3 regions of the Streptomyces blastmyceticus genome follow, and region 3 is predicted to be linked to each of the others. Evidence: predicted binding sites of a transcription regulator. Region 3 holds the regulator's gene; each other region holds the start of a gene.
What was found. The regulator HrcA, encoded in region 3, represses chaperone genes, less so after heat shock. The targets are predictions, from matches to a motif close to TTNGCACTCNGNNNNNCNGAGTGCNAA.

Region 1 (10,024 bases), on a different contig from region 3:
GAGGTCCTCGGCGACCGTGAGCATGATGATGCGTGCGCCGGGGTCCGCGGAGAGCAGCCGGCGGACCGTCTCGACACCGCCGAGTCCGGGCATCCGTACGTCCATCAGAATGAGGTCCGAACGATCGGCGCCCCAGCGGCGGAGGACTTCCTCGCCGTTGGCCGCCGTCGTCACACGCTCGACGCCGGGCACGGTCGCCACCGCACGGCGGAGCGCCTCTCGGGCAAGCGGGGAATCGTCGCAGACGAGGACGGATGTCATGGCCGTCCTCCGCAGCTGATGCGCGTCACCTTGAGCCTCCAGGCTGGTACTGATCGTCACCTGTGCGATCGACGCTCTCCGGCAGGCTCGGACAACTGCCCGACTGCTTCATCCGTCAACCGCCTCCGCCCTCTCAACGACGGTCACCCGAAAGAGTTACGGGCTCGGTCGGCCACGTTCGGCACTCTACGTGAGGGCGCGGACACGGAGCAGGGCGCATTGGGGGCGCCCTTTGCGGCGCACAAGCTATGCCCCATTTGCCCAGGCGGAGCAGTCTTTCTTCCCATTTGCCGGTGTCTATGACTAGATTCGCAATCAGTCATATTTACATCTGCTCCCACGGGCAGACGTAAACGGCACAGGCAGTGCGTCCGCATCAGACCGCTCGTGCCGGGCCGATCCCGCCGGATCCTCCGGCGGATCGCCCCGGCGGATCGCTTCGAGGGGATAGCCATGGCAGATTTCTCCCGCCTTCCCGGTCCCAACGCCGACCTGTGGGACTGGCAGCTCCTGGCGGCGTGCCGCGGGGTCGACAGCTCGCTTTTCTTCCACCCCGAGGGTGAGCGCGGCGCGGCCCGCAGCGCGCGCGAGACCTCGGCGAAGGAGGTGTGCATGCGCTGCCCCGTGCGCGCGGAGTGCGCGGCACACGCACTGGCCGTGCGGGAGCCCTACGGCGTCTGGGGCGGCCTCACCGAGGACGAGCGCGAGGAGCTGATGGGCCGCGCGCGACACCGGGTCATCGCGGTGACGCCCACCGGGGCCTAGCGCTCCCCCGGCGACCGGCTACGAACGCTCGGCCGCCGTCGCCAGCTGCTCCAGCATCGCCGCCACCGCCGGCACCCGCGCCAGGTCCGGCAGCGTGAGGGCCACGATCTCGCGCTGCACCACCGGCTCGACCGGCACCGTGCACGCGCCCTTGGGGCGTACGGACTCCAGCGCGAGCTCCGGCATCACCGCCACCCCGAGCCCCGCCCCGACCAGCCCGAAGACCGCCGGGTAGTCATCCGTCGCGAAGTCGATCCGGGGCGTGAACCCGGCGCTCTCGCACACCTCGACCAGGTGCCTGCGGCAGCGCGGGCAGCCCGCGATCCACGGCTCCTCGGCGAGGTCCGTGATCCCGATCCGGTCCGCCCCGGCCAGCCGGTGCCCCTCGGGCACCACGCCGATCAGGCGGTCGGTGAGCAGCGGCCGTACGACCAGGTCGTCCCACTCCGCGGCCGCGGCGGGGTCGGCGCCCCGCACCTCGGGGTAGCGGAAGGCCAGCGCGATCTCGCAGTCGCCGTCGCGCAGCATCTCCACCGAGCGCGGCGGCTCCGCCTCGACCAGGGAGACCCGGGTGCCGGGGTGGGCGGCCCGCATCCGCGCGAGCGCGCCCGGCACCAGCGTCGAGCTGCCGCTGGGGAAGGACACCATCCGCACCCGCCCCGCCCGCAGCCCGGCGATCGCGGCGATCTCCTCCTCGGCCGCGGTCAGCCCGGCCAGGATCCCGGAGGCGTGCCGCACGAGCGCCTGGCCCGCCTGGGTGAGGCGCATCTCGCGCCCCGTGCGGATCAGCAGCGGGGTGCCCGTGGACTGCTCCAGGGCCTTCATCTGCTGGCTGACGGCGGGCTGGGTGCACCCCAGCTCGCGGGCCGCGGCCGAGAACGAACCGGTGGCGGCAACCGCGCGCAGCACCCTCAGATGACGAGCCTCGATCATTCTTCGAGCATAAGCCCACCTTGGGGGTGATCGCGAAATTCCATTCGCTGCTTTGGGTGATGTCGCCTAACCTTTCTTCATGCAGCTGCTCTCCGTGAACCTCGGCCAGGACCGTACCGACGAGGGCCTCCCCGGCTTCGCGCCCGGTCTGGCCACCGGTATCGACAAGCGGCCCGCCGACGGCCCGGTCGCCGTGGCCGCGCCCGGCCCCAAGGGCATCGCGGGCAGCGGTCTCGCCGGGGACACGATCGTCACCCTGCGCCATCACGGCGGGGACGACCAGGCGGTGTACGCGTTCGCCCGCGAGGACCTCGACCGCTGGGAGCGGGAGCTCGGCCGCACGCTGCCCAACGGGGCCTTCGGCGAGAACTTCACCACCAGCGGGATCGACGTCAACGGCGCACTCATAGGCGAGCGTTGGCGCGTCGGCCCGGATCTGCTGCTGGAGGTGACGTCGCCGCGCATCCCCTGCCGTACGTTCGCCACCTGGCTGGGCGAGGCGGGCTGGATCAAGCGGTTCACGCAGGAGGCCGCCCCGGGCGCCTACCTTCGGGTGATAGAGCCCGGGGAGGTCCGTGCGGGTGATCCTGTCACCGTCGTGCACCGCCCGGATCACGCCGTGACCGTCTCCTTCCTCTTCCGCGCGAGCACCACAGAAAGGGCCCTGCTGCCGGATGTCCTGGCAGCTGGCGACGCGCTGCACCCCGAGGCCCACGAGAAGGCCCTCGCGTATCGGGCGGCCCTGTGACCGTGCCCTTCGGACCGTCAAAAGAGTGCAGTGGAACGGCACGGAGCGCCCCCGGGCTCTAACGTGCCTGTATGACGACTGTATTGATCACAGGGGCGACCGCCGGGATCGGCGCCGCCTTCGCGCGCAAGCTCGCGGCCGACGGCCACGACCTGGTCCTCGTCGCCCGCAATGAGGAGCGCCTCCACGAGCAGGCGACCGACCTCCACGACCGGCACGGCGTGGAGGTCGAGGTCCTCCCGGCGGACCTGGCCGAGGACAAGGGCATCGAGTCCGTCGAGGCCCGGCTCCGCGACGGCGCCCGCCCGGTGCATCTGCTGGTCAACAACGCCGGTTTCGGCAACAAGGGCGCGTATCTCGAAGTGTCGATGGCCGACGAGCTGCGGATGCTCAAGGTGCACTGCGAGGCGGTGCTGCGGCTGACGTCGGCCGCGGCCGAGGGGATGCGGGAGCGCCGCAGGGGCGCGGTCGTCAATGTGGCGTCGGTGGCCGCCTTCACCCCGCGGGGCACGTACGGCGCGAGCAAGTCGTGGGTCGTGCAGTTCACCCAGGGCGTGGCCCGCGACCTGGCCGGCACGGGCGTACGGCTGATGGCCCTGTGCCCCGGTTTCGTGCGTACGGAGTTCCACCAGCGGGCCGGGATGGGGACGGACAACGTCCCCGGCTGGCTGTGGCTGGACGCGGACAAGGTGGTCGCGGCGGCGCTGCGGGATCTGGCGCACGGCAAGACGCTCTCCGTGCCGGATCCGCGCTACAAGGCGCTCACGGGTCTGATGCGGCTGGCGCCGCGCGGTGCGGTGTCCCGGGCGTCGTCGACGACGGGCCGCAAGTACGGGCCGAAGTAGGCGCTCACGGCAAGGCTCACGGAAAAAGGCCGAGGCCCGGCGCCCCCGAAGGGGTGCCGGGCCTCGGCCTTAGCGCGCGTGGCGTCAGTGCGAGTGGCCGTGGCCGTGACCGGCCTCGGGCTCCTCGTCGGCCGGCTTCTCGACGACCAGGGTCTCGGTCGTGAGCAGCAGCGACGCGATGGACGCGGCGTTCTCCAGGGCGGAGCGGGTGACCTTGACCGGGTCGATGACGCCGGCCTTCACCAGGTCGCCGTACTCGCCGGTCGCGGCGTTGAAGCCCTGGCCCTTGTCGAGCTCCGACACCTTGGAGGTGATGACGTAGCCCTCGAGGCCGGCGTTCTCGGCGATCCAGCGCAGCGGCTCGACGGCGGCGCGGCGGACCACGGCGACACCGGTGGCCTCGTCGCCGGTCTTGCCCAGGCCGCCCTCAAGCACCTTGGCGGCGTGGACGAGAGCGGAGCCACCACCGGAGACGATGCCCTCCTCGACCGCGGCGCGGGTCGCGGAGATGGCGTCCTCCAGACGGTGCTTCTTCTCCTTGAGCTCGACCTCGGTGGCCGCACCCACGCGGATGACGCAGACGCCACCGGCGAGCTTGGCGAGGCGCTCCTGGAGCTTCTCGCGGTCCCAGTCGGAGTCCGTGGACTCGATCTCGGCCTTGATCTGGTTGACGCGGCCGACGACGTCCTCGTGGTTGCCGCCACCGTCGACGACCGTGGTGTCGTCCTTGGTGATGGTCACGCGGCGGGCGGTGCCCAGCACGTCCAGACCGGCCTGGTCGAGCTTGAGGCCGACCTCCTCGGCGATGACGGTGGCACCGGTGAGGGTGGCCATGTCGCCGAGCATCGCCTTGCGGCGGTCACCGAAGCCGGGCGCCTTGACGGCGACGGCGTTGAAGGTGCCACGGATCTTGTTGACGACCAGGGTGGAGAGCGCCTCGCCCTCGACGTCCTCGGCGATGATCAGCAGCGGCTTGCTGGCGCCGGCCTGGATGACCTTCTCCAGCAGCGGCAGCAGGTCCTGGATCGAGGAGATCTTGCCCTGGTGGATCAGGATGTACGGGTCGTCGAGGACGGCCTCCATACGCTCCTGGTCGGTGACCATGTAGGGGGACAGGTAGCCCTTGTCGAAGGCCATGCCCTCGGTGAAGTCCAGCTCCAGGCCGAAGGTGTTGGACTCCTCGACGGTGATGACACCGTCCTTGCCGACCTTGTCCATCGCCTCGGCGATGAGCTCGCCGACCTGCTTGTCCTGCGCGGAGAGCGCGGCGACGGCGGCGATGTCGGACTTGTCCTCGATCGGACGGGCGGTCGCGAGCAGCTCGTCGGAGACGGCCTTGACCGCGGCGTCGATGCCCTTCTTCAGGGAGGCCGGGGAGGCGCCGGCGGCGACGTTGCGCAGACCCTCGCGGACCAGCGCCTGGGCCAGGACGGTCGCGGTGGTGGTGCCGTCACCCGCGATGTCGTTGGTCTTGGTCGCCACCTCCTTGACGAGCTGGGCGCCCAGGTTCTCGTAGGGGTCGTCGAGCTCGACCTCACGCGCGATGGTGACACCGTCGTTGGTGATGGTCGGGGCACCGAACTTCTTGTCGATGACGACGTTGCGGCCCTTGGGGCCGATCGTCACCTTGACCGTGTCGGCCAGCTTGTTGACGCCGCGCTCGAGGGCGCGACGGGCGTCCTCGTCGAACTTCAGGATCTTCGCCATGGTTGCTTCAAGTCCTCTCGTTGCGATCCTCGGCCACGCAACAGTGGCCGCCTATCGCTCGAACGAACTGCGCCCCGGGCACCCGGCCGGTGAAGAGCGGGAGCACGGGGCGCAGATCAAAAAGCTTCGGGTGAATTACTTCTCGACGATCGCGAGAACGTCGCGAGCCGAGAGGACGAGGTACTCCTCGCCGTTGTACTTCACCTCGGTGCCGCCGTACTTGCTGTAGAGCACGACGTCGCCGACGGTCACGTCGAGCGGAAGACGGTTGCCCTCCTCGAAGCGGCCCGGGCCCACGGCCAGGACGACGCCCTCCTGGGGCTTCTCCTTCGCGGTGTCCGGGATGACCAGGCCAGAGGCCGTGGTCTGCTCGGCGTCGAGCGGCTGGACCACAATGCGGTCCTCGAGCGGCTTGATGGCAACCTTGGAGCTGGCGGTCGTCACGATCCGACCTCCCCCTTCGGAGATCTCACGGGGTTAACTGTCTGAGGTGGCGACCAGGTCGGATCCGTCGTCGCGGGTGCCGGATCTGCCCGTCGCCGTGTCTGGCACTCCCGGGTGGAGAGTGCCAACGGAAGCGAGACTATGACGCGGTTAGCACTCGGTCAAGCGGAGTGCCAATTCGCCGTGCGGCGCGCGCGTCGACGACGGACGTTCGCCGGGAGGATCTTCCCCGCTCCGCGGGCCGTAATCCTCACCCCGCCGGGCGCGGTCCTCAGACGTAATCCTCCAGGCGGGCCACCGTGTAGCCCTGCTTCTGGATGCTGCGGAGCATGTTCGTCACCATCTTGGTCATCGAGGTGCCCTTGAGCTCCTGCGGACCGCGGAAGTGCGCGAGGACGATGTCGCCGGGGCGCAGCTTGTCGCCCTCGGCGTAGCGCATGTCGTTGATCTGCATCGTCGCCTCCCACAGCACGACCGCCTTCACCCCGCAGCTCCCGGCCGCCGCGAGCGTCGCGTCGTTGTAGTTGCCGTACGGCGGGCGGAACAGCGGCGGCCTGGCCCCGAACCGCTTCTCCAGGACGTCCTGCTGCCCGCAGATCTCGTGGCGCTGGGCGGCGGGCGGGAGCGTGCGCAGGTTGGGGTGGGAGAGGGTGTGGTTCTGGATGGTGTTGCCACCGTCCTTGAGCTGCTCGAAGTAGCCGTAGCCGCGGCCGGCCCGGGCGATGTCGTCCGTCAGGAACATCGTGAAGGGCAGCTTCAGATCCTTCGTCATCTTCACGAACTCCGGGTCCTTCTCCGCCCCGTCGTCGAAGGTCATGAAGACGACCTTGTCCTTGGTGGCCACCCGCCGCACGATCTTGGGGGTCTCCCCCGGCTTCATCCCGTCCGTCACCTTCGCCGCGGGCGGCGCGGGCGGCGCGGCGAGCGGTGCGTCCAGCCCCCAGCGGCGGTACGCGCCGGTGTCGGCGGAGGGCGCGGCACCCGACGCCTGCCCGGTGGCCGACGGGGCGGGCTTCTCCGGCTTCTCCGGCCCGGACGACGATCCGGAACACCCGGAGAGCAGTCCGGCGAGCAGCAGCGCGATGACGACCCGGGGGCCGGATATGGAAGAACTCACCTATCCGATTCTTGTTCACTCGTTCGAGTGAGGCGAGGCGGGTGGGTCCCGGGCCGCTTGAGCCAGGCCCGGGATCCGCAGGTCACCCGGCCTGAGCCGTACGCACCCCCGCCACCTCCGCGGGCACGGCACCCATCCACCACGCCGGATCCGCCGAGCCGTCCACCGTGCTCCCGTCCCGGCGGACATAGCAGCGCACGTCCCGCCCGGCTTCCGCGAACTCCCCGTTCAGCGCCCGCTCCAGCCACTCCGCACCGAAGCGGAACACCTCCGCGGCGACGCCGCCCAGCGGGTGGAACTCGTCCTCGTAGACGCGCATCTCCTTCGGCGCCCCGATCCGCTCGTAGCTCGCCAGGGCCTGCTCCAGCGGCGTGAGTTCGTCGAACTCGCCGATGCCGTGGAGGACCGGGCAGACAATCTCCCGCACGAGGTCGCCGAGCGGCATGCGCGCGGCCAGCTCCCGGTCGAAGGCGCCCTCGTCCGTGTACCCGGCCATGTACATGTAGTTGTTCTTGAAGGTCGGCTGGGCGCGCTCGAAGATCGTGGCGAAGTCCCCGGTCACCGCCTCGAAGGCGGCCAGCGCCGCCAGGCGGCGGTCCGTGGCGGCGGCCCGCGAGCCCCAGTAGCCGCTCATGCTGATGCCGAACATGCCGATCCGCCGGGGATCGACCTCGGGCAGTCCGGCGAGGTGGTCGATGTAGCGGCTGATGGCGCGCTCGTAGTTGGTGAGGTCGACCGTCAGGCCGCCCGCCCTGGACTCGCCCTGGCCGGGGCCCTCGATGGAGAGGGCGACGATCCCGCGGGAGGTGTAGTAGCGCTCGGCCGCGTGGATGTAGTCCTCCTTGATCATGTCCATCCCCGGGCCGAGGATCACCGCGGGGGCGCCCCGGACCTCGCCCTGGGGCAGGTGCAGCAGGGCGTATATGCGCTTCCCCTCGAAGTCGAGGACGACCCGGCGGACCCGGCCGCCGCGCAGCGCGCCGAGCCGCTCGACGCAGTGGTCGGCACGCTCGCGGAAGGCGGCCTTGCGGGGGTCGGCGGCGTCGAAGACCGAGTACTGGGCGCGGCCCCACATCACGGCGGCGCGGACATAGAGGTCGGCGGCGGTCTGTGCGAAGCCACCGCGCTCGTGGTGGCTCGCGCGCTCCTCCGCCTGACCGGCCACGGTCGCCCACGCCTTGGGCAGCATCGCGCCGCTCCTGACGAGGTCGAAGACCTTGGTGAAGTCGGTGTGGTCGTGGCCGAGTTGCTCCAGGGTGCCCATGGCCTCGGGGTGGAGGGCGTCGAAGCCGCCCTGGGCGAGGGCGATGTCCAGCGCCCAGCTCTGGCCGGTGGAACGGACGGTCATGGCGGGTGTCCTCTCGGATGGCATGCGGGTGCGCCCCGCACTCGCAGCAGATAGCTAAGTACTTATTTAGTAAGTACTTAGGCTAAGCTCGTTGTCAACCCGCCCCCGACGTCCGCCACCCCGGCGAGGAGCCCACCGTGCCCGACCCGTCCGCCACCGGCCACGAGGAAGCGCTGGGGCGCCTGGCCCGCGCCGCGTACAGCCTCAGCGCCGCCGACTCCCGCCTCCGCGGGCGCGCCACCCGCACGCCCGGCGCGCTCTCCCTCACGCACGCCCGCGCCCTGCGCATCCTCGCCGAGCGGGGCCCGCTGTCGATCGGGCAGCTCGCCGAGGCCACGGAGACCACCGGGGCCGCCACCACCCAGCTCGTGAACGGGCTGGTCACCGCCGGCTACGTCACCCGCGAACGCCCGCCCGGCGACAAACGGTCGGTCGTGGTCGCGCTCACCGACGCCGGCCGCCGCCGCCACGAGGAGCGCGAGCGGGCCCTGGCCGATGCCCTGCGCGGCGCGCTCGCCCACCACGACGCGGCGGCGCTCGACGCCGCCACGGACGTGCTGCGACAACTGGCCGACATCTACGACCGGCTCTGAAAGGCGGCTGTACGACGCGGGGTACGGCCCCGGGCGTACGCGCCCCTCCCCGCCCGTCGGCGAGAATGGCCCCGTGCCCGCACCGAACTCCCCGACCGAAGCCTTCGCCTCCCTCCTCACCGAGGAAGGCCGCCACCTCCTCGCCGAGCTGCGCGACCACGACCCGTCGCAGGAGCTGGCCACGGCCACCCGGCTGCGCCGTGAGCACCCCGCCGAGCTGGTCTCCGCCGCGCTCGGCCAGGCGCGGCTGCGGCAGCGGGCGGTCGCGAAGTTCGGGGCCGAGGACGCGTACCGCATGTTCTTCACCCCCAACGGTGTCGAGCAGTCGACGCGCAAGACCGTCGCCGAATACCGCGCCGCCCGCTTCGCCGCGCTCGGCATCCGCTCGGTGGCCGACCTCTGCTGCGGCATCGGCGGCGACGCGCTCGCGCTGGCCCGCGCGGGCGTACGGGTCCTCGCCGTCGACCGCGACCCGCTGACCTGCGCGGTCGCCCAGGCCAACGCGGAGGCGCTCGGCCTGGCCGACCTCATCGAAGTGCGCTGCGCGGACGTCACGGAGGTCGACACCTCCTCGTACGACGCCGTCTTCGTCGACCCGGCGCGCCGTGGCGGCCGCGGCCGGATCTTCGACCCGGAGGCGTACTCGCCCCCGCTGTCCTGGGCGGTCCGGGCGGCCCTCGCCGCTCCCCGGGCCGCGCTCAAGATCGCACCCGGCATCCCGCACGAGGCCATCCCGGACGAGGCCGAAGCGGAGTGGATCTCCGACGGAGGCGACGTCAAGGAAGCGGTGCTGTGGTTCGGCACCGCCCCGGGCACGCGCCGCGCGACGCTGCTCCCGTCGGCCGCGACCCTCCCCGGCCGCGGCCTCCCCGACCCCGCGGTCCGCCCGGTCGGCCGCTACCTCTACGAACCGGACGGCGCCGTCATCCGCGCCCACCTCGTCGCCGAGGTCGCGGAGGACCTCGCCGGCGGCCTGATCGACGAGACGATCGCCTACGTGACGAGCGACGAACTCCGCCCGACGTCGTACGCGACGCCGTACGAGATCACGGACGTGCTCCCCTTCAACCTCAAGCACCTCAAAAAGCTGATGCGCGAACGGGAAATCGGCGTCGCGGTCATCAAGAAGCGCGGCTCGGCGGTGGAGCCGGAGGATCTGCGCAAGAAGCTGAAGCTGGAGGGCGCCAACTCCTGCACGATCCTTCTCACGCGCGCGGCGGGGGCCCCGACGATGCTGCTGGGGCATCCGGTCCGGGCCTAATC
Region 2 (10,024 bases), on a different contig from region 3:
GCTGATCCCCGTCCACACGACGCTGATCCAGCAGGAGGGTTACACGGTCCTGCTGCCGCTCCTGGCGATGGCGGGCGCGGGCCAGGTGGGGTCGGCCCTCGCGGTCTACGTCCGGCTGTCGCACAACGGCTCGGTGCGCAGCACGATCCGCTCCGCGCTCCCGGCCGGCTTCCTGGGCATCGGCGAACCCCTGATCTACGGCGTATCGCTGCCGCTGGGGCGGCCGTTCGTCACGGCGTGCGTGGGCGGCGCGTTCGGCGGCGGCTTCGTGGGCCTGCTCGGCCAGCTGGGAGACAGGGTCGGCGCCACGGCCATCGGCCCGTCGGGCTGGGCCCTCTTCCCCCTGCTGAACGGCGACCACGGCATCGGACGGGCGGCGGCGGTCTACGGCCTCGGCCTCCTGGTGGGCTACGCGGCGGGCTTCGCCGCGACGTACGCCTTCGGCTTCGGGAAGGAGTCGCTGGCGGCGCTGAACGCGCCGAGGGCGACACCCCCTTCGCAGGGAGTGCCGCCCTCGGCGTACAGCGTTCAGGACAAGTGACCCGTCAGGGTCAGAAGTCCATGTCACCGCCCGGCATGCCGCCCGGAGCGGCCGCAGCGGCCTTCTCCGGCTTGTCGGCGATGACGGCCTCGGTGGTGAGGAACAGCGCCGCGATGGAGGCGGCGTTCTGCAGCGCGGAGCGCGTGACCTTCGCCGGGTCGATGATGCCCTCGGCGATCATGTCCACGTACTCGCCCGTCGCGGCGTTGAGGCCGTGACCGACGGTCAGGTTGCGGACCTTCTCCACGACGACGCCGCCCTCGAGACCACCGTTGACGGCGATCTGCTTCAGCGGGGCCTCCAGGGCCAGGCGCACGGCGTTGGCACCGGTGGCCTCGTCGCCCTCGAGCTCGAGCTTCTCGAAGACCGAGGAAGCCTGGAGCAGGGCCACGCCACCACCGGCGACGATGCCCTCCTCGACGGCCGCCTTCGCGTTGCGAACGGCGTCCTCGATGCGGTGCTTGCGCTCCTTGAGCTCGACCTCGGTCGCGGCACCGGCCTTGATGACGGCCACGCCGCCGGCCAGCTTCGCGAGGCGCTCCTGGAGCTTCTCGCGGTCGTAGTCCGAGTCGCTGTTCTCGATCTCGGCGCGGATCTGGTTGACGCGGCCCTGGACCTGGTCGCTGTCACCGGCACCGTCGACGATGGTCGTCTCGTCCTTGGTGATGACGACCTTGCGGGCGCGGCCGAGCAGGTCGAGACCGGCGTTCTCCAGCTTGAGGCCGACCTCCTCGGAGATGACCGTGCCACCGGTGAGGATGGCGATGTCGCCGAGCATGGCCTTGCGGCGGTCGCCGAAGCCCGGGGCCTTGACGGCGACGGACTTGAAGGTGCCACGGATCTTGTTGACGACCAGGGTCGACAGGGCCTCGCCCTCGACGTCCTCGGCGATGATCAGCAGCGGCTTGCCGGACTGCATGACCTTCTCGAGGAGCGGCAGCAGGTCCTTGACCGAGCCGATCTTCGAGTTGACGATCAGGATGTACGGGTCGTCCAGGGACGCCTCCATACGCTCCATGTCGGTGGCGAAGTACGCCGAGATGTAGCCCTTGTCGAAGCGCATACCCTCGGTGAGCTCCAGCTCCAGACCGAAGGTCTGGGACTCCTCGACGGTGATGACGCCTTCCTTGCCGACCTTGTCCATCGCCTCGGCGATGAGCTCGCCGATCTGGGTGTCGGCGGCGGAGATGGAGGCGGTGGAGGCGATCTGCTCCTTGGTCTCCACGTCCTTGGCCTGCTCGAGCAGGGCACCGGAGACGGCCTCGACGGCCTTCTCGATACCGCGCTTGAGGGCCATCGGGTTGGCGCCGGCGGCGACGTTGCGCAGGCCCTCGCGGACCAGCGCCTGGGCCAGGACGGTCGCGGTCGTCGTGCCGTCACCGGCGACGTCGTCCGTCTTCTTCGCGACCTCCTTGACCAGCTCGGCGCCGATCTTCTCGTACGGGTCCTCGAGCTCGATCTCCTTGGCGATGGAAACACCATCGTTGGTGATCGTGGGGGCGCCCCACTTCTTCTCGAGGACGACGTTGCGGCCCTTGGGGCCGAGGGTGACCTTGACGGCGTCGGCGAGCTGGTTCATCCCGCGCTCGAGACCGCGCCGTGCCTCCTCGTCGAACGCGATGATCTTGGCCATGTGAAGTGGTCCTCCCAGGACGGGGTGGATTTCTCCGGACCGCGCTGGCGCCCGCGACGGACGGCTCACCGGCCTGATGGTTCCTTGCCCCACCCGGCCGACGGACCTCACCGACGGTCCAAAACTGTCACTCTCACTCGGAGAGTGCTAACGCCAATGATTAGCACTCGACCCCCGAGAGTGCAAGCGCCTCTGCAGAAGGTGCACTCCTACGACGAGCCGGGACGGGCATGCCCGGGTACACACGGAACGCGTACGCGCGTACGCGCGCGAGGGCACACGAAGGGCCCGTACCCCGGTGCGCGGGTACGGGCCCCTCGGCGAGCTGAGTGAGCCGGTGGTCGATGCGCCGAGATCAGACGGCGAGCTTGACCATGTCCGCCTGCGGCCCCTTCTGGCCCTGCGAGATCTCGAACTCCACTCGCTGACCCTCCTCGAGGGTGCGGTAGCCGTCCATCTGGATCGCGCTGTAGTGGACGAATACATCCGCACCACCGTCGACCGCGATGAAGCCGTACCCCTTCTCCGCGTTGAACCACTTGACGGTGCCCTGAGCCATGCCTAACTCCCCTATTACTGGCCCTTGCGCAGGACCGCACTTCGCGGACCCGGGTCAGACCTCACCCCCGGAACACTCCCCCGCCAGCGGCAGGGGGAACCCCGGTGGTGTGCGCCGGAACGCGTCGACCGCGGCTGAATGTATCTGCACGGATGCCGTCTGCAACAGGTCACTCGGACGAGAATTCCTGGCGCGGCCGATTGCCGAAATGCGGCGAACTCCGGGGGATCCAGGGCAAGTCGGGCCGGGCATAGCACAAGCAACCCGACAATTCGCGCACACAGTTCGCGCACAACTTGACGGGTTCTCATATGCGTTCGGCACTGACGCCGGAGGGGGATCGCCCCAACTGTATCGCGCTCAACAGACGGAATCGCCCCGTCCACTTCATGGCCGGGGCGATTCCAAGGGTCTTTCGCAGGAAGCTTTCGTAAAGCTCAGCCCCCGGCGACGGCGGGGATGATCGACACCCCGGCGCCGTCGGGCGTGGGCGTCTGGAGCCCCTGCTCGAACCGCACATCGTCGTCATTGACGTACACGTTCACGAACCGCCGCAGCTTCCCCGCGTCGTCGAGTACGCGGGCGGCGATGCCGGGGTGGTTCTTCTCCAGATCGCCGATCACCTCGGCGAGAGTCGCCCCCTCGGCGGAGACTTCGGCGACACCGCCGGTGTAGGTGCGAAGGATGGTGGGAATGCGAACGCTGATGCTCATGGGTTTACACCTTCGGTGAGTAGGAAAGTGATCGTGGGCGCACACCGGCCCGCAGCCGTCAGCCGGCTACAGCCCCGCGGCGCGGAACGCCTCCAGCGACGGCCGGATGACCGCCGACGGCCCCGCCGTCACGGCGTCGAGCGTCTTCAGCCCGTCCCCCGTGTTGAGCACCACCGTCGTCAGCGAAGGATCGAGCACTCCCTGCTCGAGAAGCTTGCGGGTGACGCCCACCGTCACCCCGCCCGCGGTCTCCGCGAAGATCCCCTCCGTCCGGGCCAGCAGCCGGATCGCGTCGACGATCTCCGCGTCGTCCACGTCCTCCACGGCGCCGCCCGTCCGCCGGGCGATGTCGAGCACGTACGGCCCGTCCGCGGGGTTGCCGATCGCGAGGGACTTCGCGATCGTGTCCGGCTTCACCGGCCGTACGACGTCGTGGCCGTCCTTGAACGCGCGGGAGACCGGGGAGCACCCCTCCGCCTGCGCGCCGAAGATCCTGTACGGCCGGTCCTCGACCAGGCCCAGCGCGATCAGCTCCTTCAGCCCCTTGTCGATCTTCGTGAGCTGGGAGCCGGAGGCGATGGGGATCACGAGCTGGTCCGGCAGGCGCCAGCCCAACTGCTCGCAGATCTCGTACGCGAGGGTCTTGGAGCCCTCGCCGTAGTACGGGCGCAGGTTGACGTTGACGAAGCCCCAGCCCTCGCCGAGCGGGTCGCCGATCAGCTCGGAGCAGAAGCGGTTCACGTCGTCGTAGGTGCCCTCGATGCCGACGAGGTCGCCGCCGTAGACCGCGGCCATGACGACCTTGCCCGCCTCCAGGTCGTGCGGGATGAAGACGCAGGACTTGAAGCCCGCGCGGGCGGCGGCGGCGCCGACCGCGCCGGCGAGGTTGCCGGTCGAGGAGCAGGAGAGCGTGGTGAACCCGAAGGCACGCGCGGCCTCGACCGCGATGGCGACGACGCGGTCCTTGAAGGAGTGCGTGGGGTTGCCGGAGTCGTCCTTGACGTACAGCCCGCCGGTGACGCCCAGTTCGCGGGCGAGGTTGTCGGCCTTGACGAGCTTGGTGAAGCCGGGGTTGAGGCCGGGCTTGTCCGCGACGTCGGCGGGGACGGGCAGCAGCGGGGCGTAGCGCCAGATGTTGTCCGGACCGGCCTCGATGCGGCGGCGCAGGGCCTCGGGGTCGCCGGTGGGGAGGTCGTACGCGACTTCGAGCGGGCCGAAACAGGCGGCGCAGGCGAAGATGGGACCGAGGTCGAACCGCTCCCCGCACTCCCGGCACGAGAGGGCGGCGGCGGGACCGAGAGCGACAGAAGTGGTTGAGCTTTCGACAGACTGCACAGCCATGGAGGCGAGGCCCTTTCTCCTCATCTTCCCCGTGGCGGACGTCGCCACGAGACGGAATTGGCACCTTCCCCGCCGGGAGCCTCGCTGCTGTGAGCAAGACCGGCTGGAGGGTTGCCGGGGCTTCAACGGGCCGTGTCCCTCTGCCCCTCTGGATGAGCGGTATGGCACTGGGCTCGGCCCAGGCGTTTGTGATCGCGGCGACCCCGACATACGTCGGCGTTCCGCGTTGTTCAGACTGTAACCGAAGGCACGGGCGCCCGAGACAGTCGTCCGTACCGCGAGATACGTCACAGGGCAACGTCACAGCAAGAGGAGTCGTTCACGTGCTGGAAGAGGTGGAGCGCTGGCTGGACCGGCGGTCCTGGTCCGTCGGAGACCGTCCGCTCGACCAGCTGCTCGCGGCCAAAAGGGACACCGGCACCACGGTCGGCGTGGTGCTGCCCGCGCTGAACGAGGAGGCGACCGTCGGCGACATCGTGACCACGATCCGGCGCGAGCTGATGACGGACGCGGTGCCGCTGGTGGACGAGCTGGTGGTCCTCGACTCCGGCTCCACGGACCGCACGGCCGAGGCCGCCGCCGCGGCGGGCGCGCGCGTGGTGCACCGCGACTCGGTGCTGCCGCGCCTGCCCGCGCTGCCCGGCAAGGGCGAGGTGCTCTGGCGGTCGCTGCTGGCGACGAGCGGGGACGTCGTCTGCTTCGTCGACGCCGACCTGCGCGACTTCTCCGCGGACTTCGTCACGGGCATCGTCGGCCCGCTGCTGACCGACCCCGGCGTGCAGTTCGTGAAGGCGATGTACGACCGCCCGCTGGGCGAGGTCGCCGGGCAGGGCGGCCGGGTGACCGAGCTGGTGGCCCGCCCGCTGCTCAACCTGCACTGGCCGCAGCTGGCGGGCTTCGTCCAGCCGCTTGGCGGCGAGTACGCGGCCCGCCGCTCGCTCCTGGAGCGCCTGCCGTTCCCCGTGGGCTACGGGGTGGAACTGGGCCTGCTGGTCGACGCCCTCCACACGGTGGGCCTGGACGCGCTGGCCCAGGTCGACGTGGGCGTACGCGTCCATCGCCACCAGGACGGACGGGCCCTCGGGCGCATGGCGGCGGCGATCTACCGCACGGCGCAGCTGCGCCTGGCGCGGGGACATCTGGTGCGGCCCGTCCTCACCCAGTTCGAACGCACGGAATCGGGCTTCGCGCCGCGGACGTACGCGGTCGACACGGAGGAACGCCCTCCGATGGCGGAGATCCCGGAATACGTCGCGCGCCGCCGCGCGGCGTAGCTCTCTGGGTGCGGCTCGGTTGCCGCCTGCGGCGGGAGCTCCCCCAGCTACCGCTGGGAGGTGCCCCCAGCGGGCGCGTCCTCAATCGCCGGACGGGCTGGATTTCGCGGACCGTAGCAACGGACCCCCGCCCCGGGGACAAACGTTTGAACAGCCGCCCGCCCGGCAAGGCTGGGCACATGCAACCGCACATGCACGCCGCGCGGATCCTCGTCGCCTCCAACCGCGGACCCGTCTCGTACAAGCAGGACGCGGACGGCCGGCTGACCGCCGGGCGGGGCGGTGGCGGGCTCGTCTCGGGGCTGAGCGCCATGGACCGCGACGCGGGTGCCGTATGGGTGTGCACGGCCATGAGCGAGGGCGACCGCGAGGCGGCGCGGCGCGCGGGCCGCAGACTCGACGCCGAGGACACCGGCGGCCACCGGGTACGCATGCTGGACATCGACCCGGACACCTTCGCCGCCGCCTACAACGGCATCGCCAATTCCGTGCTGTGGTTCGTCCATCACCTGCTCTACGAGACGCCCCTGGCCCCCGTCTTCGACGCGGACTTCCGGCGGCAGTGGGCGGCGTACGAGGCGTACAACACGGCCTTCGCCGACGCCCTCGCCGAGGAGGCCGCGCAGGGCGCCGCCGTGCTCGTGCAGGACTACCACCTGACCCTGGTGCCCGCCCTGCTCCGGGAGCGGCGCCCGGACCTGCGGATCGGCCACTTCTCGCACACTCCCTGGGCCCCGCCGGACTACTACCGGCTGCTCCCGGACGACGTCGCGGAGCAGGTGCTGCGCGGCATCCTGGGCGGCGACCGCGCGGCCTTCCTGACCGAGCGCTGGGCGGAGGCGTTCGCCGACTGTTGCGCGCGGGTGCTGGGGGCGGAGATCGTCCGGGGGACGGGCGGGACGGCCGTGCTCTTCGAGGGCCGGACGACCCGGCTCGGCGTGCACGGGCTCGGCGTCGACGCGGACTTCCTGCGGGAGCGCGCGCACCGGCCCGACGTCGAGGAGCGGATGGCCGCGCTCCGGGAACAGATCGGCCCGGACCGCAAGGCGATCGTGCGCGTCGACCGCACCGAGCTGTCCAAGAACATCGTGCGCGGCCTGCACGCCTACCGCCGACTACTGGAGGACCACCCGGAGTGGCGGGGCGAGGTCGTCCACGTCGCCTTCGCGTACCCCTCGCGGCAGGACCTGCGGGTCTACCGCGACTACACGGCGGAGGTAGAGCGGGTCGCGCGGGAGATCAACTCCACGTTCGGCACGGTCGATTGGGAACCGGTCGCCCTGCACGTCAAGGACGACTTCGCCCGCTCCCTGGCCGCCTACCGCCTCGCCGACGTCGCCCTCGTCAACCCCATCCGCGACGGCATGAACCTGGTTGCCAAGGAGGTCCCCGTCGTCTCCGACCACGGCTGCGCCCTGGTCCTCTCCCGCGAGGCGGGCGCGGTGGCCGAACTGGGCGACGACGCGCTGGTCGTCAACCCGTACGACGTGGAGGCCACGGCCCGCGCCCTGCACTCCGCTCTCCTGATGGACCCGGACGAACGGGGCGCACGCTCGAAGCGCCTGTCCGTGGCGGCAACTGCGCTCCCTCCGGCACGCTGGTTCCTGGATCAACTGGACGCTTTGTAGGCAGGAAACAACCCCCGGAGCGCACGCCGGGCAAACAACCGGGCAGCCTTCGGCAAAGTGCTTCGGGCCGCCGCCTGTACCGACCCGCCCCCGGGTAACCATTGCGGCATGCCAATCGCCCCACCCCGCCGAGCCGCCGTCGCCGCGGCCTGCGCAGCAGTCACCCTGCTGGCCCTGACAACGGGCTGCTCCTCCGACTCCGGAAGCAAGAGCTCCGACGCCAAGAACGCCAAGTCCGGCGCCTCACCCTCCACTTCGTCCTCAGGGTCCACGTCGCCCTCCACGGGAGGGGACGCCATACCCGCGGGCCCGGGCCCCCAGCCCGCGTACACCGTGCAGAAGCAGCCGGACCCCGGCACCTGTCACTACCGCTACACCACGGACAAGCAGCCCCTGCCCGACCCCAAGTGCACCCCGGGGGCGACCAATCCGAAGGTCACCCAGGCGACGCTGAAGACCACGATCTGCAGCAGCGGCTACACCAAGGGCATCCGGCCGCCCGTGAGCATCACCGGCCGCGAGAAGACCGCCAACGCGGCGTCGTACGGCTACAAGGGCTCCTTGCGGGACTACGAGTACGACCACTTGATCAGCCTCCAGCTCGGCGGCGACCCCAACGACCCGCGCAATCTGTGGGTCGAGCCGCCCTCCCCCGGTCACAAGCCGGACGCCGGGCCCAACAACCCCAAGGACGTGGTCGAGACCAAGCTCAAGACCGCGATCTGCTCGGGCAAGACGGACCTCGTCAAGGCGCAGCAGGCCATCGCCCACGACTGGACGACGGCGCTGAAGAGCCTCGGCCTGCCGGAGAAGGCGGCCGGCGGCGAGCCGACGGCCGTCAAGGACCCTGACGACGGCTGAGGTCAGCCGGTGGTGAGGCGGTCCGCGAGGGCCGTCAGCAGCTCCACGACGCCGGCCGGGCCGTCGACCACGAGATCGGCCCGTTCGGCGAGTTCGGTGACCTCCGTGCTCCCGCTGCACACGAGGAGCCCGGCCGTCCCTTCGGCGCGCAGCTTCTCCACGGCGGCGAAGGCGGCGAGATCGCCGAGGTCGTCACCGGCGTAGAGGACGGAGCGGGCGCCCGTCTCGCGTACGTACTCGGCGAGGGCCACGCCCTTGTCGATGCCCGGCGGGCGCAGCTCCAGGACGAACCGGCCCGGTTCGACGATCAGGCCGTGGCGCTCGGCGAGCGCCGCCAGCGGGCCGCGCAGGGCGTCGTACGCGGCCTGGGGGTCGGCGGCGCGCCGGGTGTGCACGGCGATGGCGCGGCCCTTGTCCTCGACCCAGGTGCCCCGCCAGGAGCCGGACCGGTCGAGCTCGCCGGGCAGTGCCGCCTGGACGGCCGCGACGCCGGGGTGCGGGGCGGGGGCCTTCACGGTGCCGCTGACGGCGTCCCAGCGCTCGGCGCCGTAGTGCCCGAGGACGACCAGGTGCTCCAGCCCCTCGACCCCGGCGAACCCTCCGTAGCGCACGGCCACGCCCGCCGGGCGCCCGGTGATCACGGCGACGGACCGCACCTTCGGCGCGAGGCGCGCGAGCGCGGGCACGGCGCCGGGGTGGGCGCGGGCCTGTTCCGGGTCCGCGACGATGGGAGCGAGCGTGCCGTCGAAATCGAGCGCGACGACGCTCTTGTCCGGGGCGGCGAGCAGCTCGGCGAGGCCGTGACGCCCGGCGCGAGTACGGGGTTCGGGAAGCGGGTGACTGCCCATGGGGATGACCTTACTGTGCGGCACCCTCGCGCGGGGCCTGCTTGCACAGCGGCGGTTTCACCGGGGCTCCGCCCCGGACGCCCACTACCGCCGCCCCCGCCTCGCGTCGCGCAGCCGGCGCAGCCGGTTCACCGTCACGGGGTCGTACGCCACCGCGGCCGCGTCGTCCAGCAGCGCGTTCAGCAGCTGGTAGTAGCGGGTCGGCGTCAGGCCGAGGTCCTCGCGGATGGCGCGTTCCTTGGCGCCCGCGCTCGCCCACGTCCGCCGTTCGAACGTCAGCACCGCACGGTCCCGCTCGGAGAGCCGCGGCGTCCCGTCGTCCGGATCGGAGCTCATGTGACCGTCCTAGCGCCCCTGGCTCGCGTTCTCCAAGGAGTTCGCCTCGCGCTCGATCTCGCTGAGGACGCTGGTCGCGTCGCCGCCGGTCTTCACCGTGTCGCCGATCTTCTCCTTGATCGCCTTGCTGACCGCCGCCCAGGACGTCTTGTCGGCGGGGTAGAACTCCGCGTTCTCCAGCTGCTCCAGGAACGGCCGCAGTTCCTTGCGGTTGTCGTCGGCGTGCATCTTCGCGGAGGCGGAGGAGGTCACGGGCAGCAGGTCGTACTGGCCGGTGAAGTCCAGCACGT
Region 3 (10,024 bases):
TGTTCGCCACGAATAGAGCCTTTTCAGGTTCGTTGGATTTCGATGTTGTGCACCCGTACGTGAGAGGGCACGAGGCACAGTGGACCAGGTTACCAGCAGGCGCTCCGGGCTCCCAAACCGGACCGTACCCGCCGCTCATGGGACCATGGAGGGGTCGTATACCCGACTCCCGCCGAGACTGGCGTTCAAACGCCGAAGTCACCGAATGGATCCTGCGTGCCCGCGACCCCTACCAACGTGCCCGAGCCGAGCCGTACCGACCCGGCTCTGATCCGTAACTTCTGCATCATCGCGCACATCGACCATGGCAAGTCGACGCTCGCCGACCGGATGCTTCAGCTGACCGGCGTGGTCGACCAGCGGCAGATGCGCGCGCAGTACCTCGACCGGATGGACATCGAGCGCGAGCGCGGCATCACGATCAAGTCGCAGGCGGTCCGGCTGCCCTGGGCGCCCACCGAGGACAAGGGCAACACCCACATCCTCAACATGATCGACACCCCCGGTCACGTCGACTTCACCTATGAGGTCTCGCGCTCCCTCGCCGCGTGCGAGGGCTGCATCCTCCTGGTGGACGCCGCCCAGGGCATCGAGGCCCAGACCCTCGCCAACCTCTACCTGGCGATGGAGAACGACCTCACGATCATCCCGGTCCTCAACAAGATCGATCTGCCGGCCGCCCAGCCCGAGAAGTTCGCCGCAGAGCTGGCGCACCTCATCGGCTGCGACCCCTCCGACGTGCTCAAGGTCTCCGCGAAGACCGGCGTCGGCGTCGACGCGCTGCTCGACAAGGTCATCGCCGAGGTTCCGGCCCCGGTCGGCGTCAAGGACGCCCCCGCCCGCGCGATGATCTTCGACTCGGTCTACGACTCCTACCGCGGCGTGGTCACCTACGTCAGGGTCGTGGACGGCGAGCTGAAGAAGCGCGAGCGCATCAAGATGATGTCGACCGGCGCCACCCACGAGCTGCTGGAGATCGGCGTCTCCTCGCCCGAGATGACGCCCTCCGACGGCCTGGGCGTCGGCGAGGTGGGCTACATCATCACCGGTGTGAAGGACGTCCGGCAGTCCAAGGTCGGTGACACGATCACATCGTTCGCCAAGGGCGCCACCGAGGCCCTGGGCGGCTACAAGGACCCCAAGCCGATGGTGTTCTCCGGCCTCTATCCGCTGGACGGCTCGGACTACCCCGAGCTGCGCGAGGCGCTCGACAAGCTCCAGCTCAACGACGCCGCGCTGGTCTACGAGCCGGAGACCTCCGCCGCCCTCGGCTTCGGCTTCCGCGTCGGCTTCCTCGGCCTGCTCCACCTGGACGTGATCCGCGAGCGCCTGGAGCGCGAGTTCGGTCTCGACCTGATCGCCACCGCGCCCAACGTGGTCTACCGGGTCAAGATGGAGGACGGCGCCGAGCACATCGTCACCAACCCGAGCGAGTTCCCCGAGGGGAAGATCTCCGAGGTGCACGAGCCCGTCGTCAAGTCGACGATCCTCGCGCCGAACGAGTTCGTCGGCGCGATCATGGAGCTCTGCCAGTCCCGCCGCGGCTCGCTGCTGGGCATGGACTACCTCTCCGAGGACCGCGTCGAGCTGCGCTACACCCTCCCGCTCGCGGAGATCGTCTTCGACTTCTTCGACCAGCTGAAGTCCAAGACCCGCGGCTACGCCTCCCTGGACTACGAGCCCACCGGCGAGCAGCAGGCCAGCCTGGTCAAGGTCGACATCCTGCTGCACGGCGACAAGGTCGACGCGTTCTCCGCGATCACGCACAAGGACAAGGCGTACGCGTACGGCGTGCGGCTCGTCGCCAAGCTGCGCGAGCTCATCCCGCGGCAGAACTTCGAGGTGCCGATCCAGGCCGCCATCGGCTCGCGGGTCATCGCCCGTGAGACGGTCCGCGCGATCCGCAAGGACGTCCTCGCCAAGTGCTACGGCGGCGACATCTCCCGCAAGCGCAAGCTGCTGGAGAAGCAGAAGGAAGGCAAGAAGCGGATGAAGATGGTCGGCAACGTGGAGGTCCCCCAGGAGGCCTTCATCGCGGTGCTGTCCTCGGACACCGACGGCGCCGACAAGAGCAAGAAGTAGCCGCCGGACCAAGACCGACAAGTCACCGCCCGACGGCCGCAAGCGCCCGTCCCCCGTGTGGGGGCGGGCGCTTCGCGCTCCCGGAAGGCGCAGCTCGGGCCAGGTGCGGGCGTCCTTCGGCCATTTCGCCGGTCACAGCTTCGACAAGGCAACTACAGGCCCTTACGCAGGGGCCGTACGGGCTCTAGTCTGATCACTGCTTGGAAGGTTACTCGCGAGTCACCAGCAACGAATCGGGCCCCGGAGGACGCCGTGACCGAGACACAGGCTTTGATCGAGAACCGTCCGCCCTCCGTGGCGACGATCCTCGTCGAACGCGTAGAGGCGACCCCCGACGCGGAGGCCTATCGCTATCCGGTGCCCTCCCCCTCCGGCAGCCGACCCGATGCCTGGGCCTCGCTCAGCTGGCGGGAGGCCGCCGACCGGATCTTCGCCATCGCGGCCGGGCTGATCGACCTCGGGGTGCACCCCGAGGAGCGGGTGGCGCTCGCCGCGTCCACCCGGGTGGAGTGGATCCTCGCGGACCTCGGAGTGCTCTGTTCCGGCGCCGCCACCACCACGGTCTACCCCAGCACCAACGCCGAGGAGACGGCCTTCATCCTCTCCGACTCCGAGAGCCGGGTGCTGATCGCCGAGGACGCCGCCCAGCTCGCCAAGGTCCGCGAGCACCGCGCCGACCTGCCCGGACTCGTCCACGTCGTGGTGATCGACGCCGCGGACGCCGTCCCCGCCGAGGGCGACCCGGAGGGCTTCGTGCTCTCCCTCGCCGAGCTGGAGCGGCGCGGCACCGCGCTGCTGAAGGACGACCCCGACGCCGTGCGGGACCGGATCAAGGCGCTGCGGGCCGACCAGCTCGCGACCCTGATCTACACCTCTGGCACCACCGGCCGCCCCAAGGGCGTACGGCTGCTCCACGACTCCTGGGCGTACATGGCGCGCTCCATCCAGGTCACCGGCCTCGTGCGCTCCGACGACGTGCAGTACTTGTGGCTGCCGCTCGCGCACGTCTTCGGCAAGGTGCTCACCGTCAGCCACATCAGCACCGGGCATGTCACCGCCGTCGACGGGCGCGTGGACCGCATAGTGGAGAACCTCGCGGTCGTCCGGCCCACCTACATGGCCGCCGTGCCGCGCATCTTCGAGAAGGTCTACAACGGCGTCGCGGCCAAGGCGCGCGAGAGCGGCGGCGCCAAGTACAAGATCTTCCACTGGGCCGCCGACATCTCCCGCGAGTACGCCAAGGCCTCCCAGGACAACTTCCGCCGCACCGGCAGCAGAAGCGTCCCCTTCGGGCTCGCCGCCAAGCACAAGGTCGCCGACGCGCTCGTCTACACCAAGATCCGCGAGGCGTTCGGCGGGCGGCTGCGCGCCTGTGTCTCCGGCGCGTCCGCGCTCGCCCCCGACATCGGCTACTTCTTCTCCGGCGCGGGCGTCCACATCCTGGAGGGCTACGGCCTCACGGAGACCAGCGCCGCCAGCTTCGTCAACCCGGGCGAGTCCTACCGCACCGGCACCGTCGGCAAGCCGCTGCCCGGCACCGAGGTCCGCATCGCCGACGACGGCGAGGTCCTGCTGCGCGGCCCCGGCGTCATGGCCGGCTACCACGGCCAGCCCGAGAAGACCGCCGAGGTCCTGGAGTCCGACGGCTGGTTCCACACCGGCGACATCGGCGAGCTGTCCCCGGACGGCTTCCTGCGCATCACCGACCGCAAGAAGGACCTGATCAAGACGTCGGGCGGCAAATACGTCGCCCCCGCCGAGGTCGAGGGCCAGTTCAAGGCCGTCTGCCCCTTCGTCTCCAACATCCTGGTGCACGGCGCCGACCGCAATTTCTGCACCGCGCTCATCGCCCTGGACGAGCCCACCCTCATGGTCTGGGCCGCGGAGCACGGCCTGGCGGGCAAGTCGTATGCCGAGGTGGCCGCCGCCAAGGAGACCGAGGAGCTCATCGAGGGCTATGTGAAGCGGCTCAACGAGGGCCTCCAGCGCTGGCAGACGATCAAGAAGTTCCGGCTGCTGCCGCGCGACCTCGACGTCGAGCACGGCGAGCTCACCCCGAGCCTCAAGCTCAAGCGGCCCGTCGTGGAGCGGCAGTACAAGGACCTGATCGAGGAGATGTACGCGGGCGCCCGGGAGGCCTGAGCCGGGCGGAGGTGCCGGATCCGCCGGCCGATGCCGGACAATGGACCCATGCCTTCCGTACTGCCTGACGGCGAGACCGTGCCCGAGGACGGGGCGCTGCCCCACCACGCCCTGGAGGGCGCCGGACGGCGGCCGCTCGGCTTCTATCTGCACGTGCCGTACTGCGCGACGCGCTGCGGATACTGCGACTTCAACACCTACACCGCGAGTGAGCTGCGCGGCTCCGGCGGGGCCCTGGCCTCCCGGGACAACTACGCCGAGACGCTCGCCCACGAGATCCGCCTCGCGCGGAAGGTGCTCGGCGACGACCCGCGCCCCGTGGAGACCGTCTTCGTCGGCGGCGGCACGCCCACGCTGCTGCCCGCCGCCGACCTCGTGCGGATGCTGGGCGCGATCCGCGACGAGTTCGGCTTCGCGGAGGGCGCGGAGATCACCACCGAGGCCAACCCGGAGTCCGTGGACCCCCGCTATCTGGCGGAGCTGCGCGAGGGCGGTTTCAACCGGATCTCCTTCGGCATGCAGAGCGCCCGGCAGCACGTGCTGAAGATCCTCGACCGCACGCACACCCCGGGCCGCCCGGAGGCATGCGTCGCGGAGGCGCGGGCCGCCGGGTTCGACCACGTCAACCTGGACCTGATCTACGGCACGCCGGGGGAGTCCGACGACGACTGGCGCGCCTCCCTCGACGCCGCGATCGGCGCGGGCCCCGACCACGTCTCGGCGTATGCGCTGATCGTCGAGGAGGGCACCCAGCTGGCCCGCCGGATCCGCCGCGGCGAGGTCCCCATGACGGACGACGACGTCCACGCCGACCGCTATCTGATCGCCGAGGACATGCTCACGTCCGCGGGCTTCAGCTGGTACGAGGTCTCCAACTGGGCCACCAGCGAGGCCGGGCGCTGCCGGCACAACGAGCTCTACTGGCGCGGCGCGGACTGGTGGGGCGCGGGCCCCGGCGCGCACTCCCACGTAGGGGGCGTGCGGTGGTGGAACGTCAAGCACCCGGGCGCCTACGCGCAGGCCCTCAGCGAGGGACGCTCCCCGGGCGCGGGCCGCGAGATCCTGCCGGACGAGGACCGCCGGGTCGAACGCATCCTGCTGGAGCTCCGCCTGCTGGAGGGCTGCCCGCTCGATCTGCTCAAGCCCGCCGGCGCGAAGGCGGCGGCGAAGGCACTGGCGGACGGACTGCTCCAGGCCGAGCCGTACGAGGCGGGGCGCGCGGTGCTGACGCTGCGGGGGCGGTTGCTGGCGGATGCGGTGGTGCGGGATCTGGTCGACTGATTACCTGTTCGGGTGAACTGACGCGCACAAGGCGTGTGCTGGCCCAGCTTCTTCATAGGCTGAGGGGCAATGCACGCGGTGGATGTGGAGGGCCACGGAGATGACCGCTGTGTACGAACGAATGAACGCCGTATTCCTTGAGCACCCGGAAATCTTCGAGGGGTTCAAGATCGAGCTGCTGCGGGGGAACATCGTGATGATGGCGGGGCCCGACCGGGTTCACAACATGATCGTTGAATCGGTTGTTGACCAGATTCCCCGTGATCACTGGCATCGAATGCAGACCCAGGATCTCGCTATTCCGGGTGAGGACAGTGAGCCACAGCCGGACCTTGTGGTGATCGAACGTGGGGCGTTCGAGGGTCCTGGGCGGCTGATCCCGGCCGCGGCCACCACACTGCTGATGGAGGTCGTGTCCAAGTACAGTGCGCACACCGACTACAGGATCAAGCGCGCAATGTACGCGGCAGGGCGAGTGCCCGCCTATCTGGTCGTCGACCCGTTCGCTGCCAAGTGTTTGCTGCTCACGAACCCAGTCGGGGTCGGGGAAGAAGCCGACTACAGGACTGAGCAGACCAGCAAGTTCGGGGAGCCGGTACCACTCGGCACGTTGGGTGTGTCCCTGGATACGTCCGAGTTCCAGACCATGCCAGGCACCGCGCGCTAAACCGGCACCGTCACAAAGTCGATCAGCTCCTCGACCCGGCCGAGGAGCTCCGGCTCCAAGTCCCTGAAAGTGCGCACCGACCCCAGAATCCGCTGCCAAGCGGCCCCCGTGTTCACCGGCCACCCCAGCGCCCGGCACACCCCCGTCTTCCAGTCCTCTCCACGCGGCACGCGCGGCCACCCCGCGATACCCACCGACGACGGCTTCACCGCCTCCCACACGTCGATGTACGGGTGCCCCACCACCAGGACGTCCGCGCCCGTCACCTCAGCCGCGATCCGTGACTCCTTCGAGCCCGGCACCAGGTGGTCGACCAGCACCCCCAGCCGGGCGTCCGGCCCCGGTGCGAACGACCGCACAATGGCCGGGAGGTCGTCGATGCCCTCCAGGTACTCCACGACCACGCCCTCGATCCGCAGGTCGTCGCCCCACACCCGCTCCACGAGCTCCGCGTCGTGGCGGCCCTCCACGTAGATGCGTCCGGCGCGTGCGACACGCGCCCGCGCCCCAGGGACGGCGATCGAGCCGGAGGCCGTACGCACCGGGCCCCGCGGCGCGCTCGGGCCCGTGGGGCGTACGAGGGTGACGACGCGCCCCTCCAGCAGGAACCCGCGCGGTTCCATCGGGAAGACCCGGTGCTTGCCGAAGCGGTCCTCCAGGGTGACGGTGGGCCCCTGCGCCGTCTTCTCGCAGCGGATCACCGCCCCGCAGAAGCCGGTGGTGACCTCCTCGACCACGAGATCCGCCTCGGCGGCCACTTCGGGAGCGGGCTGCTGACGCTTCCACGGAGGGGTGAGGTCGGGCCCGTATTCTCTGCTGCGCATGCGCGCCATTGTGGATCAAGATCGCGCGACGCTCACGACACGCCGAACCGCGCCGCCAGCGCGTCACGTTGCGCGCGTACGAACGCCGCGTCCACCACGGCCCCGTGCCCCGGTACGTACACCGCGTCCTCACCCCCCAGCGCCAGCAGCCGGTCCAGCGCCGCGGGCCACTGGCGGGGGAGCGCGTCCGGGCCCGCCTGCGGCTCGCCCGACTCCTCGACCAGGTCGCCGCAGAAGACGACCTCGGGCGCCCCGCCCGCCCCCGCCACCAGCACGGTCAGATCGTGCGCGGTGTGGCCCGGACCGACGTTGGCCAGCAGCGCCTGCCGCCCGTCGCCCAGGCCGAGCGTGAGCTCGCCGGAGACGGGGTGGTGGGGCAGTACGAGCAGGTCCGCGGCCTCGGCCGCGGCCGTCGGATCGGCGCCGTGCCGCACGGCGTCCCGCGCCAGCTCCTCGCGCTCGCGCAGCAGGGTGTCGGCGAGCCCCACCGCCCCGTACACCTGCACCCCCGAGAACGCGGCCGTGCCGAAGACGTGGTCGAAGTGCGGATGAGTGAGAGCGATATGCGTCACGTCGCGGCCGAGGAGCTCGCGCACCTCCCGCCGGACCTCGGCGCCCTCCCGTACCGTCGCCCCGGTGTCGACGAGCAGCACGCCGTCCGGCCCCGCGATCACCCCGATCGTGGCGTCCCACACGGGCATTCTGCGGCGCGCGACCCCCGGCGCGAGCACTTCCCAACGCGCTGTCCCCTCATGGTTCTCCATACCCGGACGCTAGCCGGAGCGCGGTACGGTTGCCCGCTCGACGGGCGTGCGGCGGCGGTGTGTGCGGGCGCACGGCACGACGGCTCTTGCCCTCGCCGCGGTGCACGGCCGTACACTGGCTGAAGGGATCTGGCACTCGTGACCATGGAGTGCCAGGGAAGGACCCCGAGAGACGGCTGGACTGGAGGTGCGCGGGTGCTGAGCGAACGCAGGCTCGAAGTGTTGCGCGCCATCGTCCAGGACTATGTGGGCACCGAGGAGCCCGTCGGCTCCAAGGCCCTCACCGAGCGGCACCGCCTCGGCGTGTCCCCGGCGACCGTGCGCAACGACATGGCCGCCCTGGAGGACGAGGGTTTCATCGCCCAGCCGCACACCAGCGCCGGCCGCATCCCGACGGACAAGGGCTACCGCCTCTTCGTCGACAAGCTCGCGGGCGTCAAGCCCCTGTCGACGCCGGAGCGGCGGGCCATCCACAACTTCCTCGACGGCGCCGTCGACCTCGACGACGTCGTGGGCCGCACGGTGCGGCTGCTCGCGCAGCTGACCCGGCAGGTCGCGGTGGTGCAGTATCCCTCGCTGACCCGCTCGACCGTGCGGCACGTGGAGCTGCTCTCGCTGGCCCCCGCACGGGTGATGCTGGTGCTGATCACGGACACCGGCCGGGTGGAGCAGCGCATGGTCGACTGCCCGGCGCCGATCGGCGAGACCTCGCTGGCGGATCTCCGCGCGCGGCTCAACAGCCGGGTCGTGGGGCGCCGGTTCGCGGATGTGCCGCAGCTGGTGCAGGACCTCACCGAGTCCTTCGAGCAGGAGGACCGAGGAACCGTTTCGACGGTCCTCGCGACCCTGCTGGAGACCCTGGTGGAGGAGACCGAGGAGCGGCTGATGATCGGCGGCACCGCCAATCTCACCCGCTTCGGGCACGACTTCCCGCTGATGATCCGGCCCGTGCTGGAGGCGTTGGAGGAGCAGGTCGTGCTGCTCAAGCTGCTCGGCGAGGCCAAGGATTCGGGCATGACGGTGCGAATCGGTCATGAGAATGCTCATGAGGGCCTGAACTCCACATCGGTCGTCGCCGTCGGCTACGGTTCGGGCGACGAGGCAGTCGCCAAACTCGGCGTGGTCGGACCGACCCGCATGGACTACCCCGGAACGATGGGAGCGGTACGCGCAGTGGCACGTTACGTCGGACAGATCCTGGCGGAGTCGTAAGTGGCCACGGACTACTACGCGGTCCTGGGCGTACGGCGTGATGCCTCGCAGGACGAGATCAAGAAGGCCTTCCGCCGCCTCGCCCGTGAGCTGCACCCGGATGTGAACCCGGACCCGAAGACGCAGGAGCGGTTCAAGGAGATCAACGCCGCTTACGAGGTGCTCTCGGACCCGCAGAAGAAGCAGGTCTACGACCTCGGCGGCGACCCGCTCTCCGCGAACGGCGGCGGTGGCGGGGCCGGTGGCTTCGGCGCGGGCTTCGGCAATTTCTCCGACATCATGGACGCCTTCTTCGGCCAGGCCTCGCAGCGCGGTCCGCGCTCGCGCACGCGCCGCGGCCAGGACGCCATGATCCGGCTCGAAGTCAGCCTCAGCGAGGCCGCGTTCGGCACCACCAAGGAGATCCAGGTCGACACCGCCGTCGTCTGCACCACGTGCAGCGGCGAGGGCGCGGCCCCCGGCACCTCCGCGCAGACCTGTGACATGTGTCGCGGCCGCGGTGAGGTCTCGCAGGTCACCCGGTCCTTCCTCGGCCAGGTCATGACCTCGCGGCCCTGCCCGCAGTGCCAGGGCTTCGGCACCGTGGTGCCGACCCCGTGCCCGGAGTGTGCCGGCGACGGCCGCGTCCGGTCGCGCCGCACGCTCACGGTCAAGATCCCGGCCGGTGTCGACAACGGCACCCGCATCCAGCTGGCCGGCGAGGGCGAGGTCGGCCCCGGCGGCGGCCCCGCGGGCGACCTCTATGTGGAGATCCACGAGACCCCGCACGCGACCTTCCAGCGGCGCGGCGACGACCTGCACTGCACGGTCACCATCCCGATGACGGCCGCGGCCCTCGGCACGAAGGTGCCGCTGGAGACCCTGGACGGCGTCGAGGAGATCGACATCCGCCCGGGCACGCAGTCCGGCCAGTCGATCCCGCTGCACCAGCGCGGTGTGACGCACCTGCGGGGCGGCGGCCGTGGTGACCTCGTGGTCCACGTCGAGGTGATCACGCCCAACAAGCTCGACCCCCAGCAGGAGGAGCTCCTCCGCCAGCTGGCGAAGCTGCG

Region 1: the regulator HrcA is predicted to act here: its motif matches at 5,854-5,880, upstream of groES (co-chaperone GroES).
Region 2: the regulator HrcA is predicted to act here: its motif matches at 2,335-2,361, upstream of groL (chaperonin GroEL).

Annotation. Positions count from the first base shown of each region.
Region 1 covers NZ_BAAABW010000008.1:397,896-407,919, forward strand. The annotation lists gene ABD269_RS07950 (response regulator transcription factor) at 1-261, opposite strand, end outside; gene ABD269_RS07955 (WhiB family transcriptional regulator) at 715-1,026, shown strand; gene ABD269_RS07960 (LysR family transcriptional regulator) at 1,045-1,959, opposite strand; gene ABD269_RS07965 (MOSC domain-containing protein) at 2,039-2,707, shown strand; gene ABD269_RS07970 (SDR family NAD(P)-dependent oxidoreductase) at 2,779-3,552, shown strand; gene groL (chaperonin GroEL) at 3,637-5,259, opposite strand; gene groES (co-chaperone GroES) at 5,395-5,703, opposite strand; gene ABD269_RS07985 (polysaccharide deacetylase family protein) at 5,975-6,820, opposite strand; gene ABD269_RS07990 (alpha/beta hydrolase) at 6,903-8,168, opposite strand; gene ABD269_RS07995 (MarR family winged helix-turn-helix transcriptional regulator) at 8,306-8,761, shown strand; gene ABD269_RS08000 (THUMP-like domain-containing protein) at 8,835-10,022, shown strand.
Region 2 covers NZ_BAAABW010000002.1:175,232-185,255, forward strand. The annotation lists gene ABD269_RS02890 (PTS transporter subunit EIIC) at 1-541, shown strand, start outside; gene groL (chaperonin GroEL) at 552-2,174, opposite strand; gene ABD269_RS02900 (cold-shock protein) at 2,530-2,733, opposite strand; gene ABD269_RS02905 (MoaD/ThiS family protein) at 3,171-3,446, opposite strand; gene thrC (threonine synthase) at 3,513-4,787, opposite strand; SAM riboswitch class I at 4,805-4,946, opposite strand; gene ABD269_RS02915 (glucosyl-3-phosphoglycerate synthase) at 5,111-6,061, shown strand; gene ABD269_RS02920 (alpha,alpha-trehalose-phosphate synthase (UDP-forming)) at 6,241-7,689, shown strand; gene ABD269_RS02925 (hypothetical protein) at 7,798-8,550, shown strand; gene otsB (trehalose-phosphatase) at 8,553-9,398, opposite strand; gene ABD269_RS02935 (DUF3263 domain-containing protein) at 9,483-9,734, opposite strand; gene ABD269_RS02940 (extracellular solute-binding protein) at 9,744-10,024, opposite strand, start outside.
Region 3 covers NZ_BAAABW010000001.1:71,514-81,537, reverse strand. The annotation lists gene rpsT (30S ribosomal protein S20) at 1-10, opposite strand, end outside; gene lepA (translation elongation factor 4) at 217-2,082, shown strand; gene ABD269_RS00370 (AMP-dependent synthetase/ligase) at 2,335-4,224, shown strand; gene hemW (radical SAM family heme chaperone HemW) at 4,273-5,505, shown strand; gene ABD269_RS00360 (Uma2 family endonuclease) at 5,606-6,172, shown strand; gene ABD269_RS00355 (DUF3097 domain-containing protein) at 6,169-6,996, opposite strand; gene ABD269_RS00350 (MBL fold metallo-hydrolase) at 7,029-7,760, opposite strand; gene hrcA (heat-inducible transcriptional repressor HrcA) at 7,956-8,972, shown strand; gene dnaJ (molecular chaperone DnaJ) at 8,973-10,024, shown strand, end outside.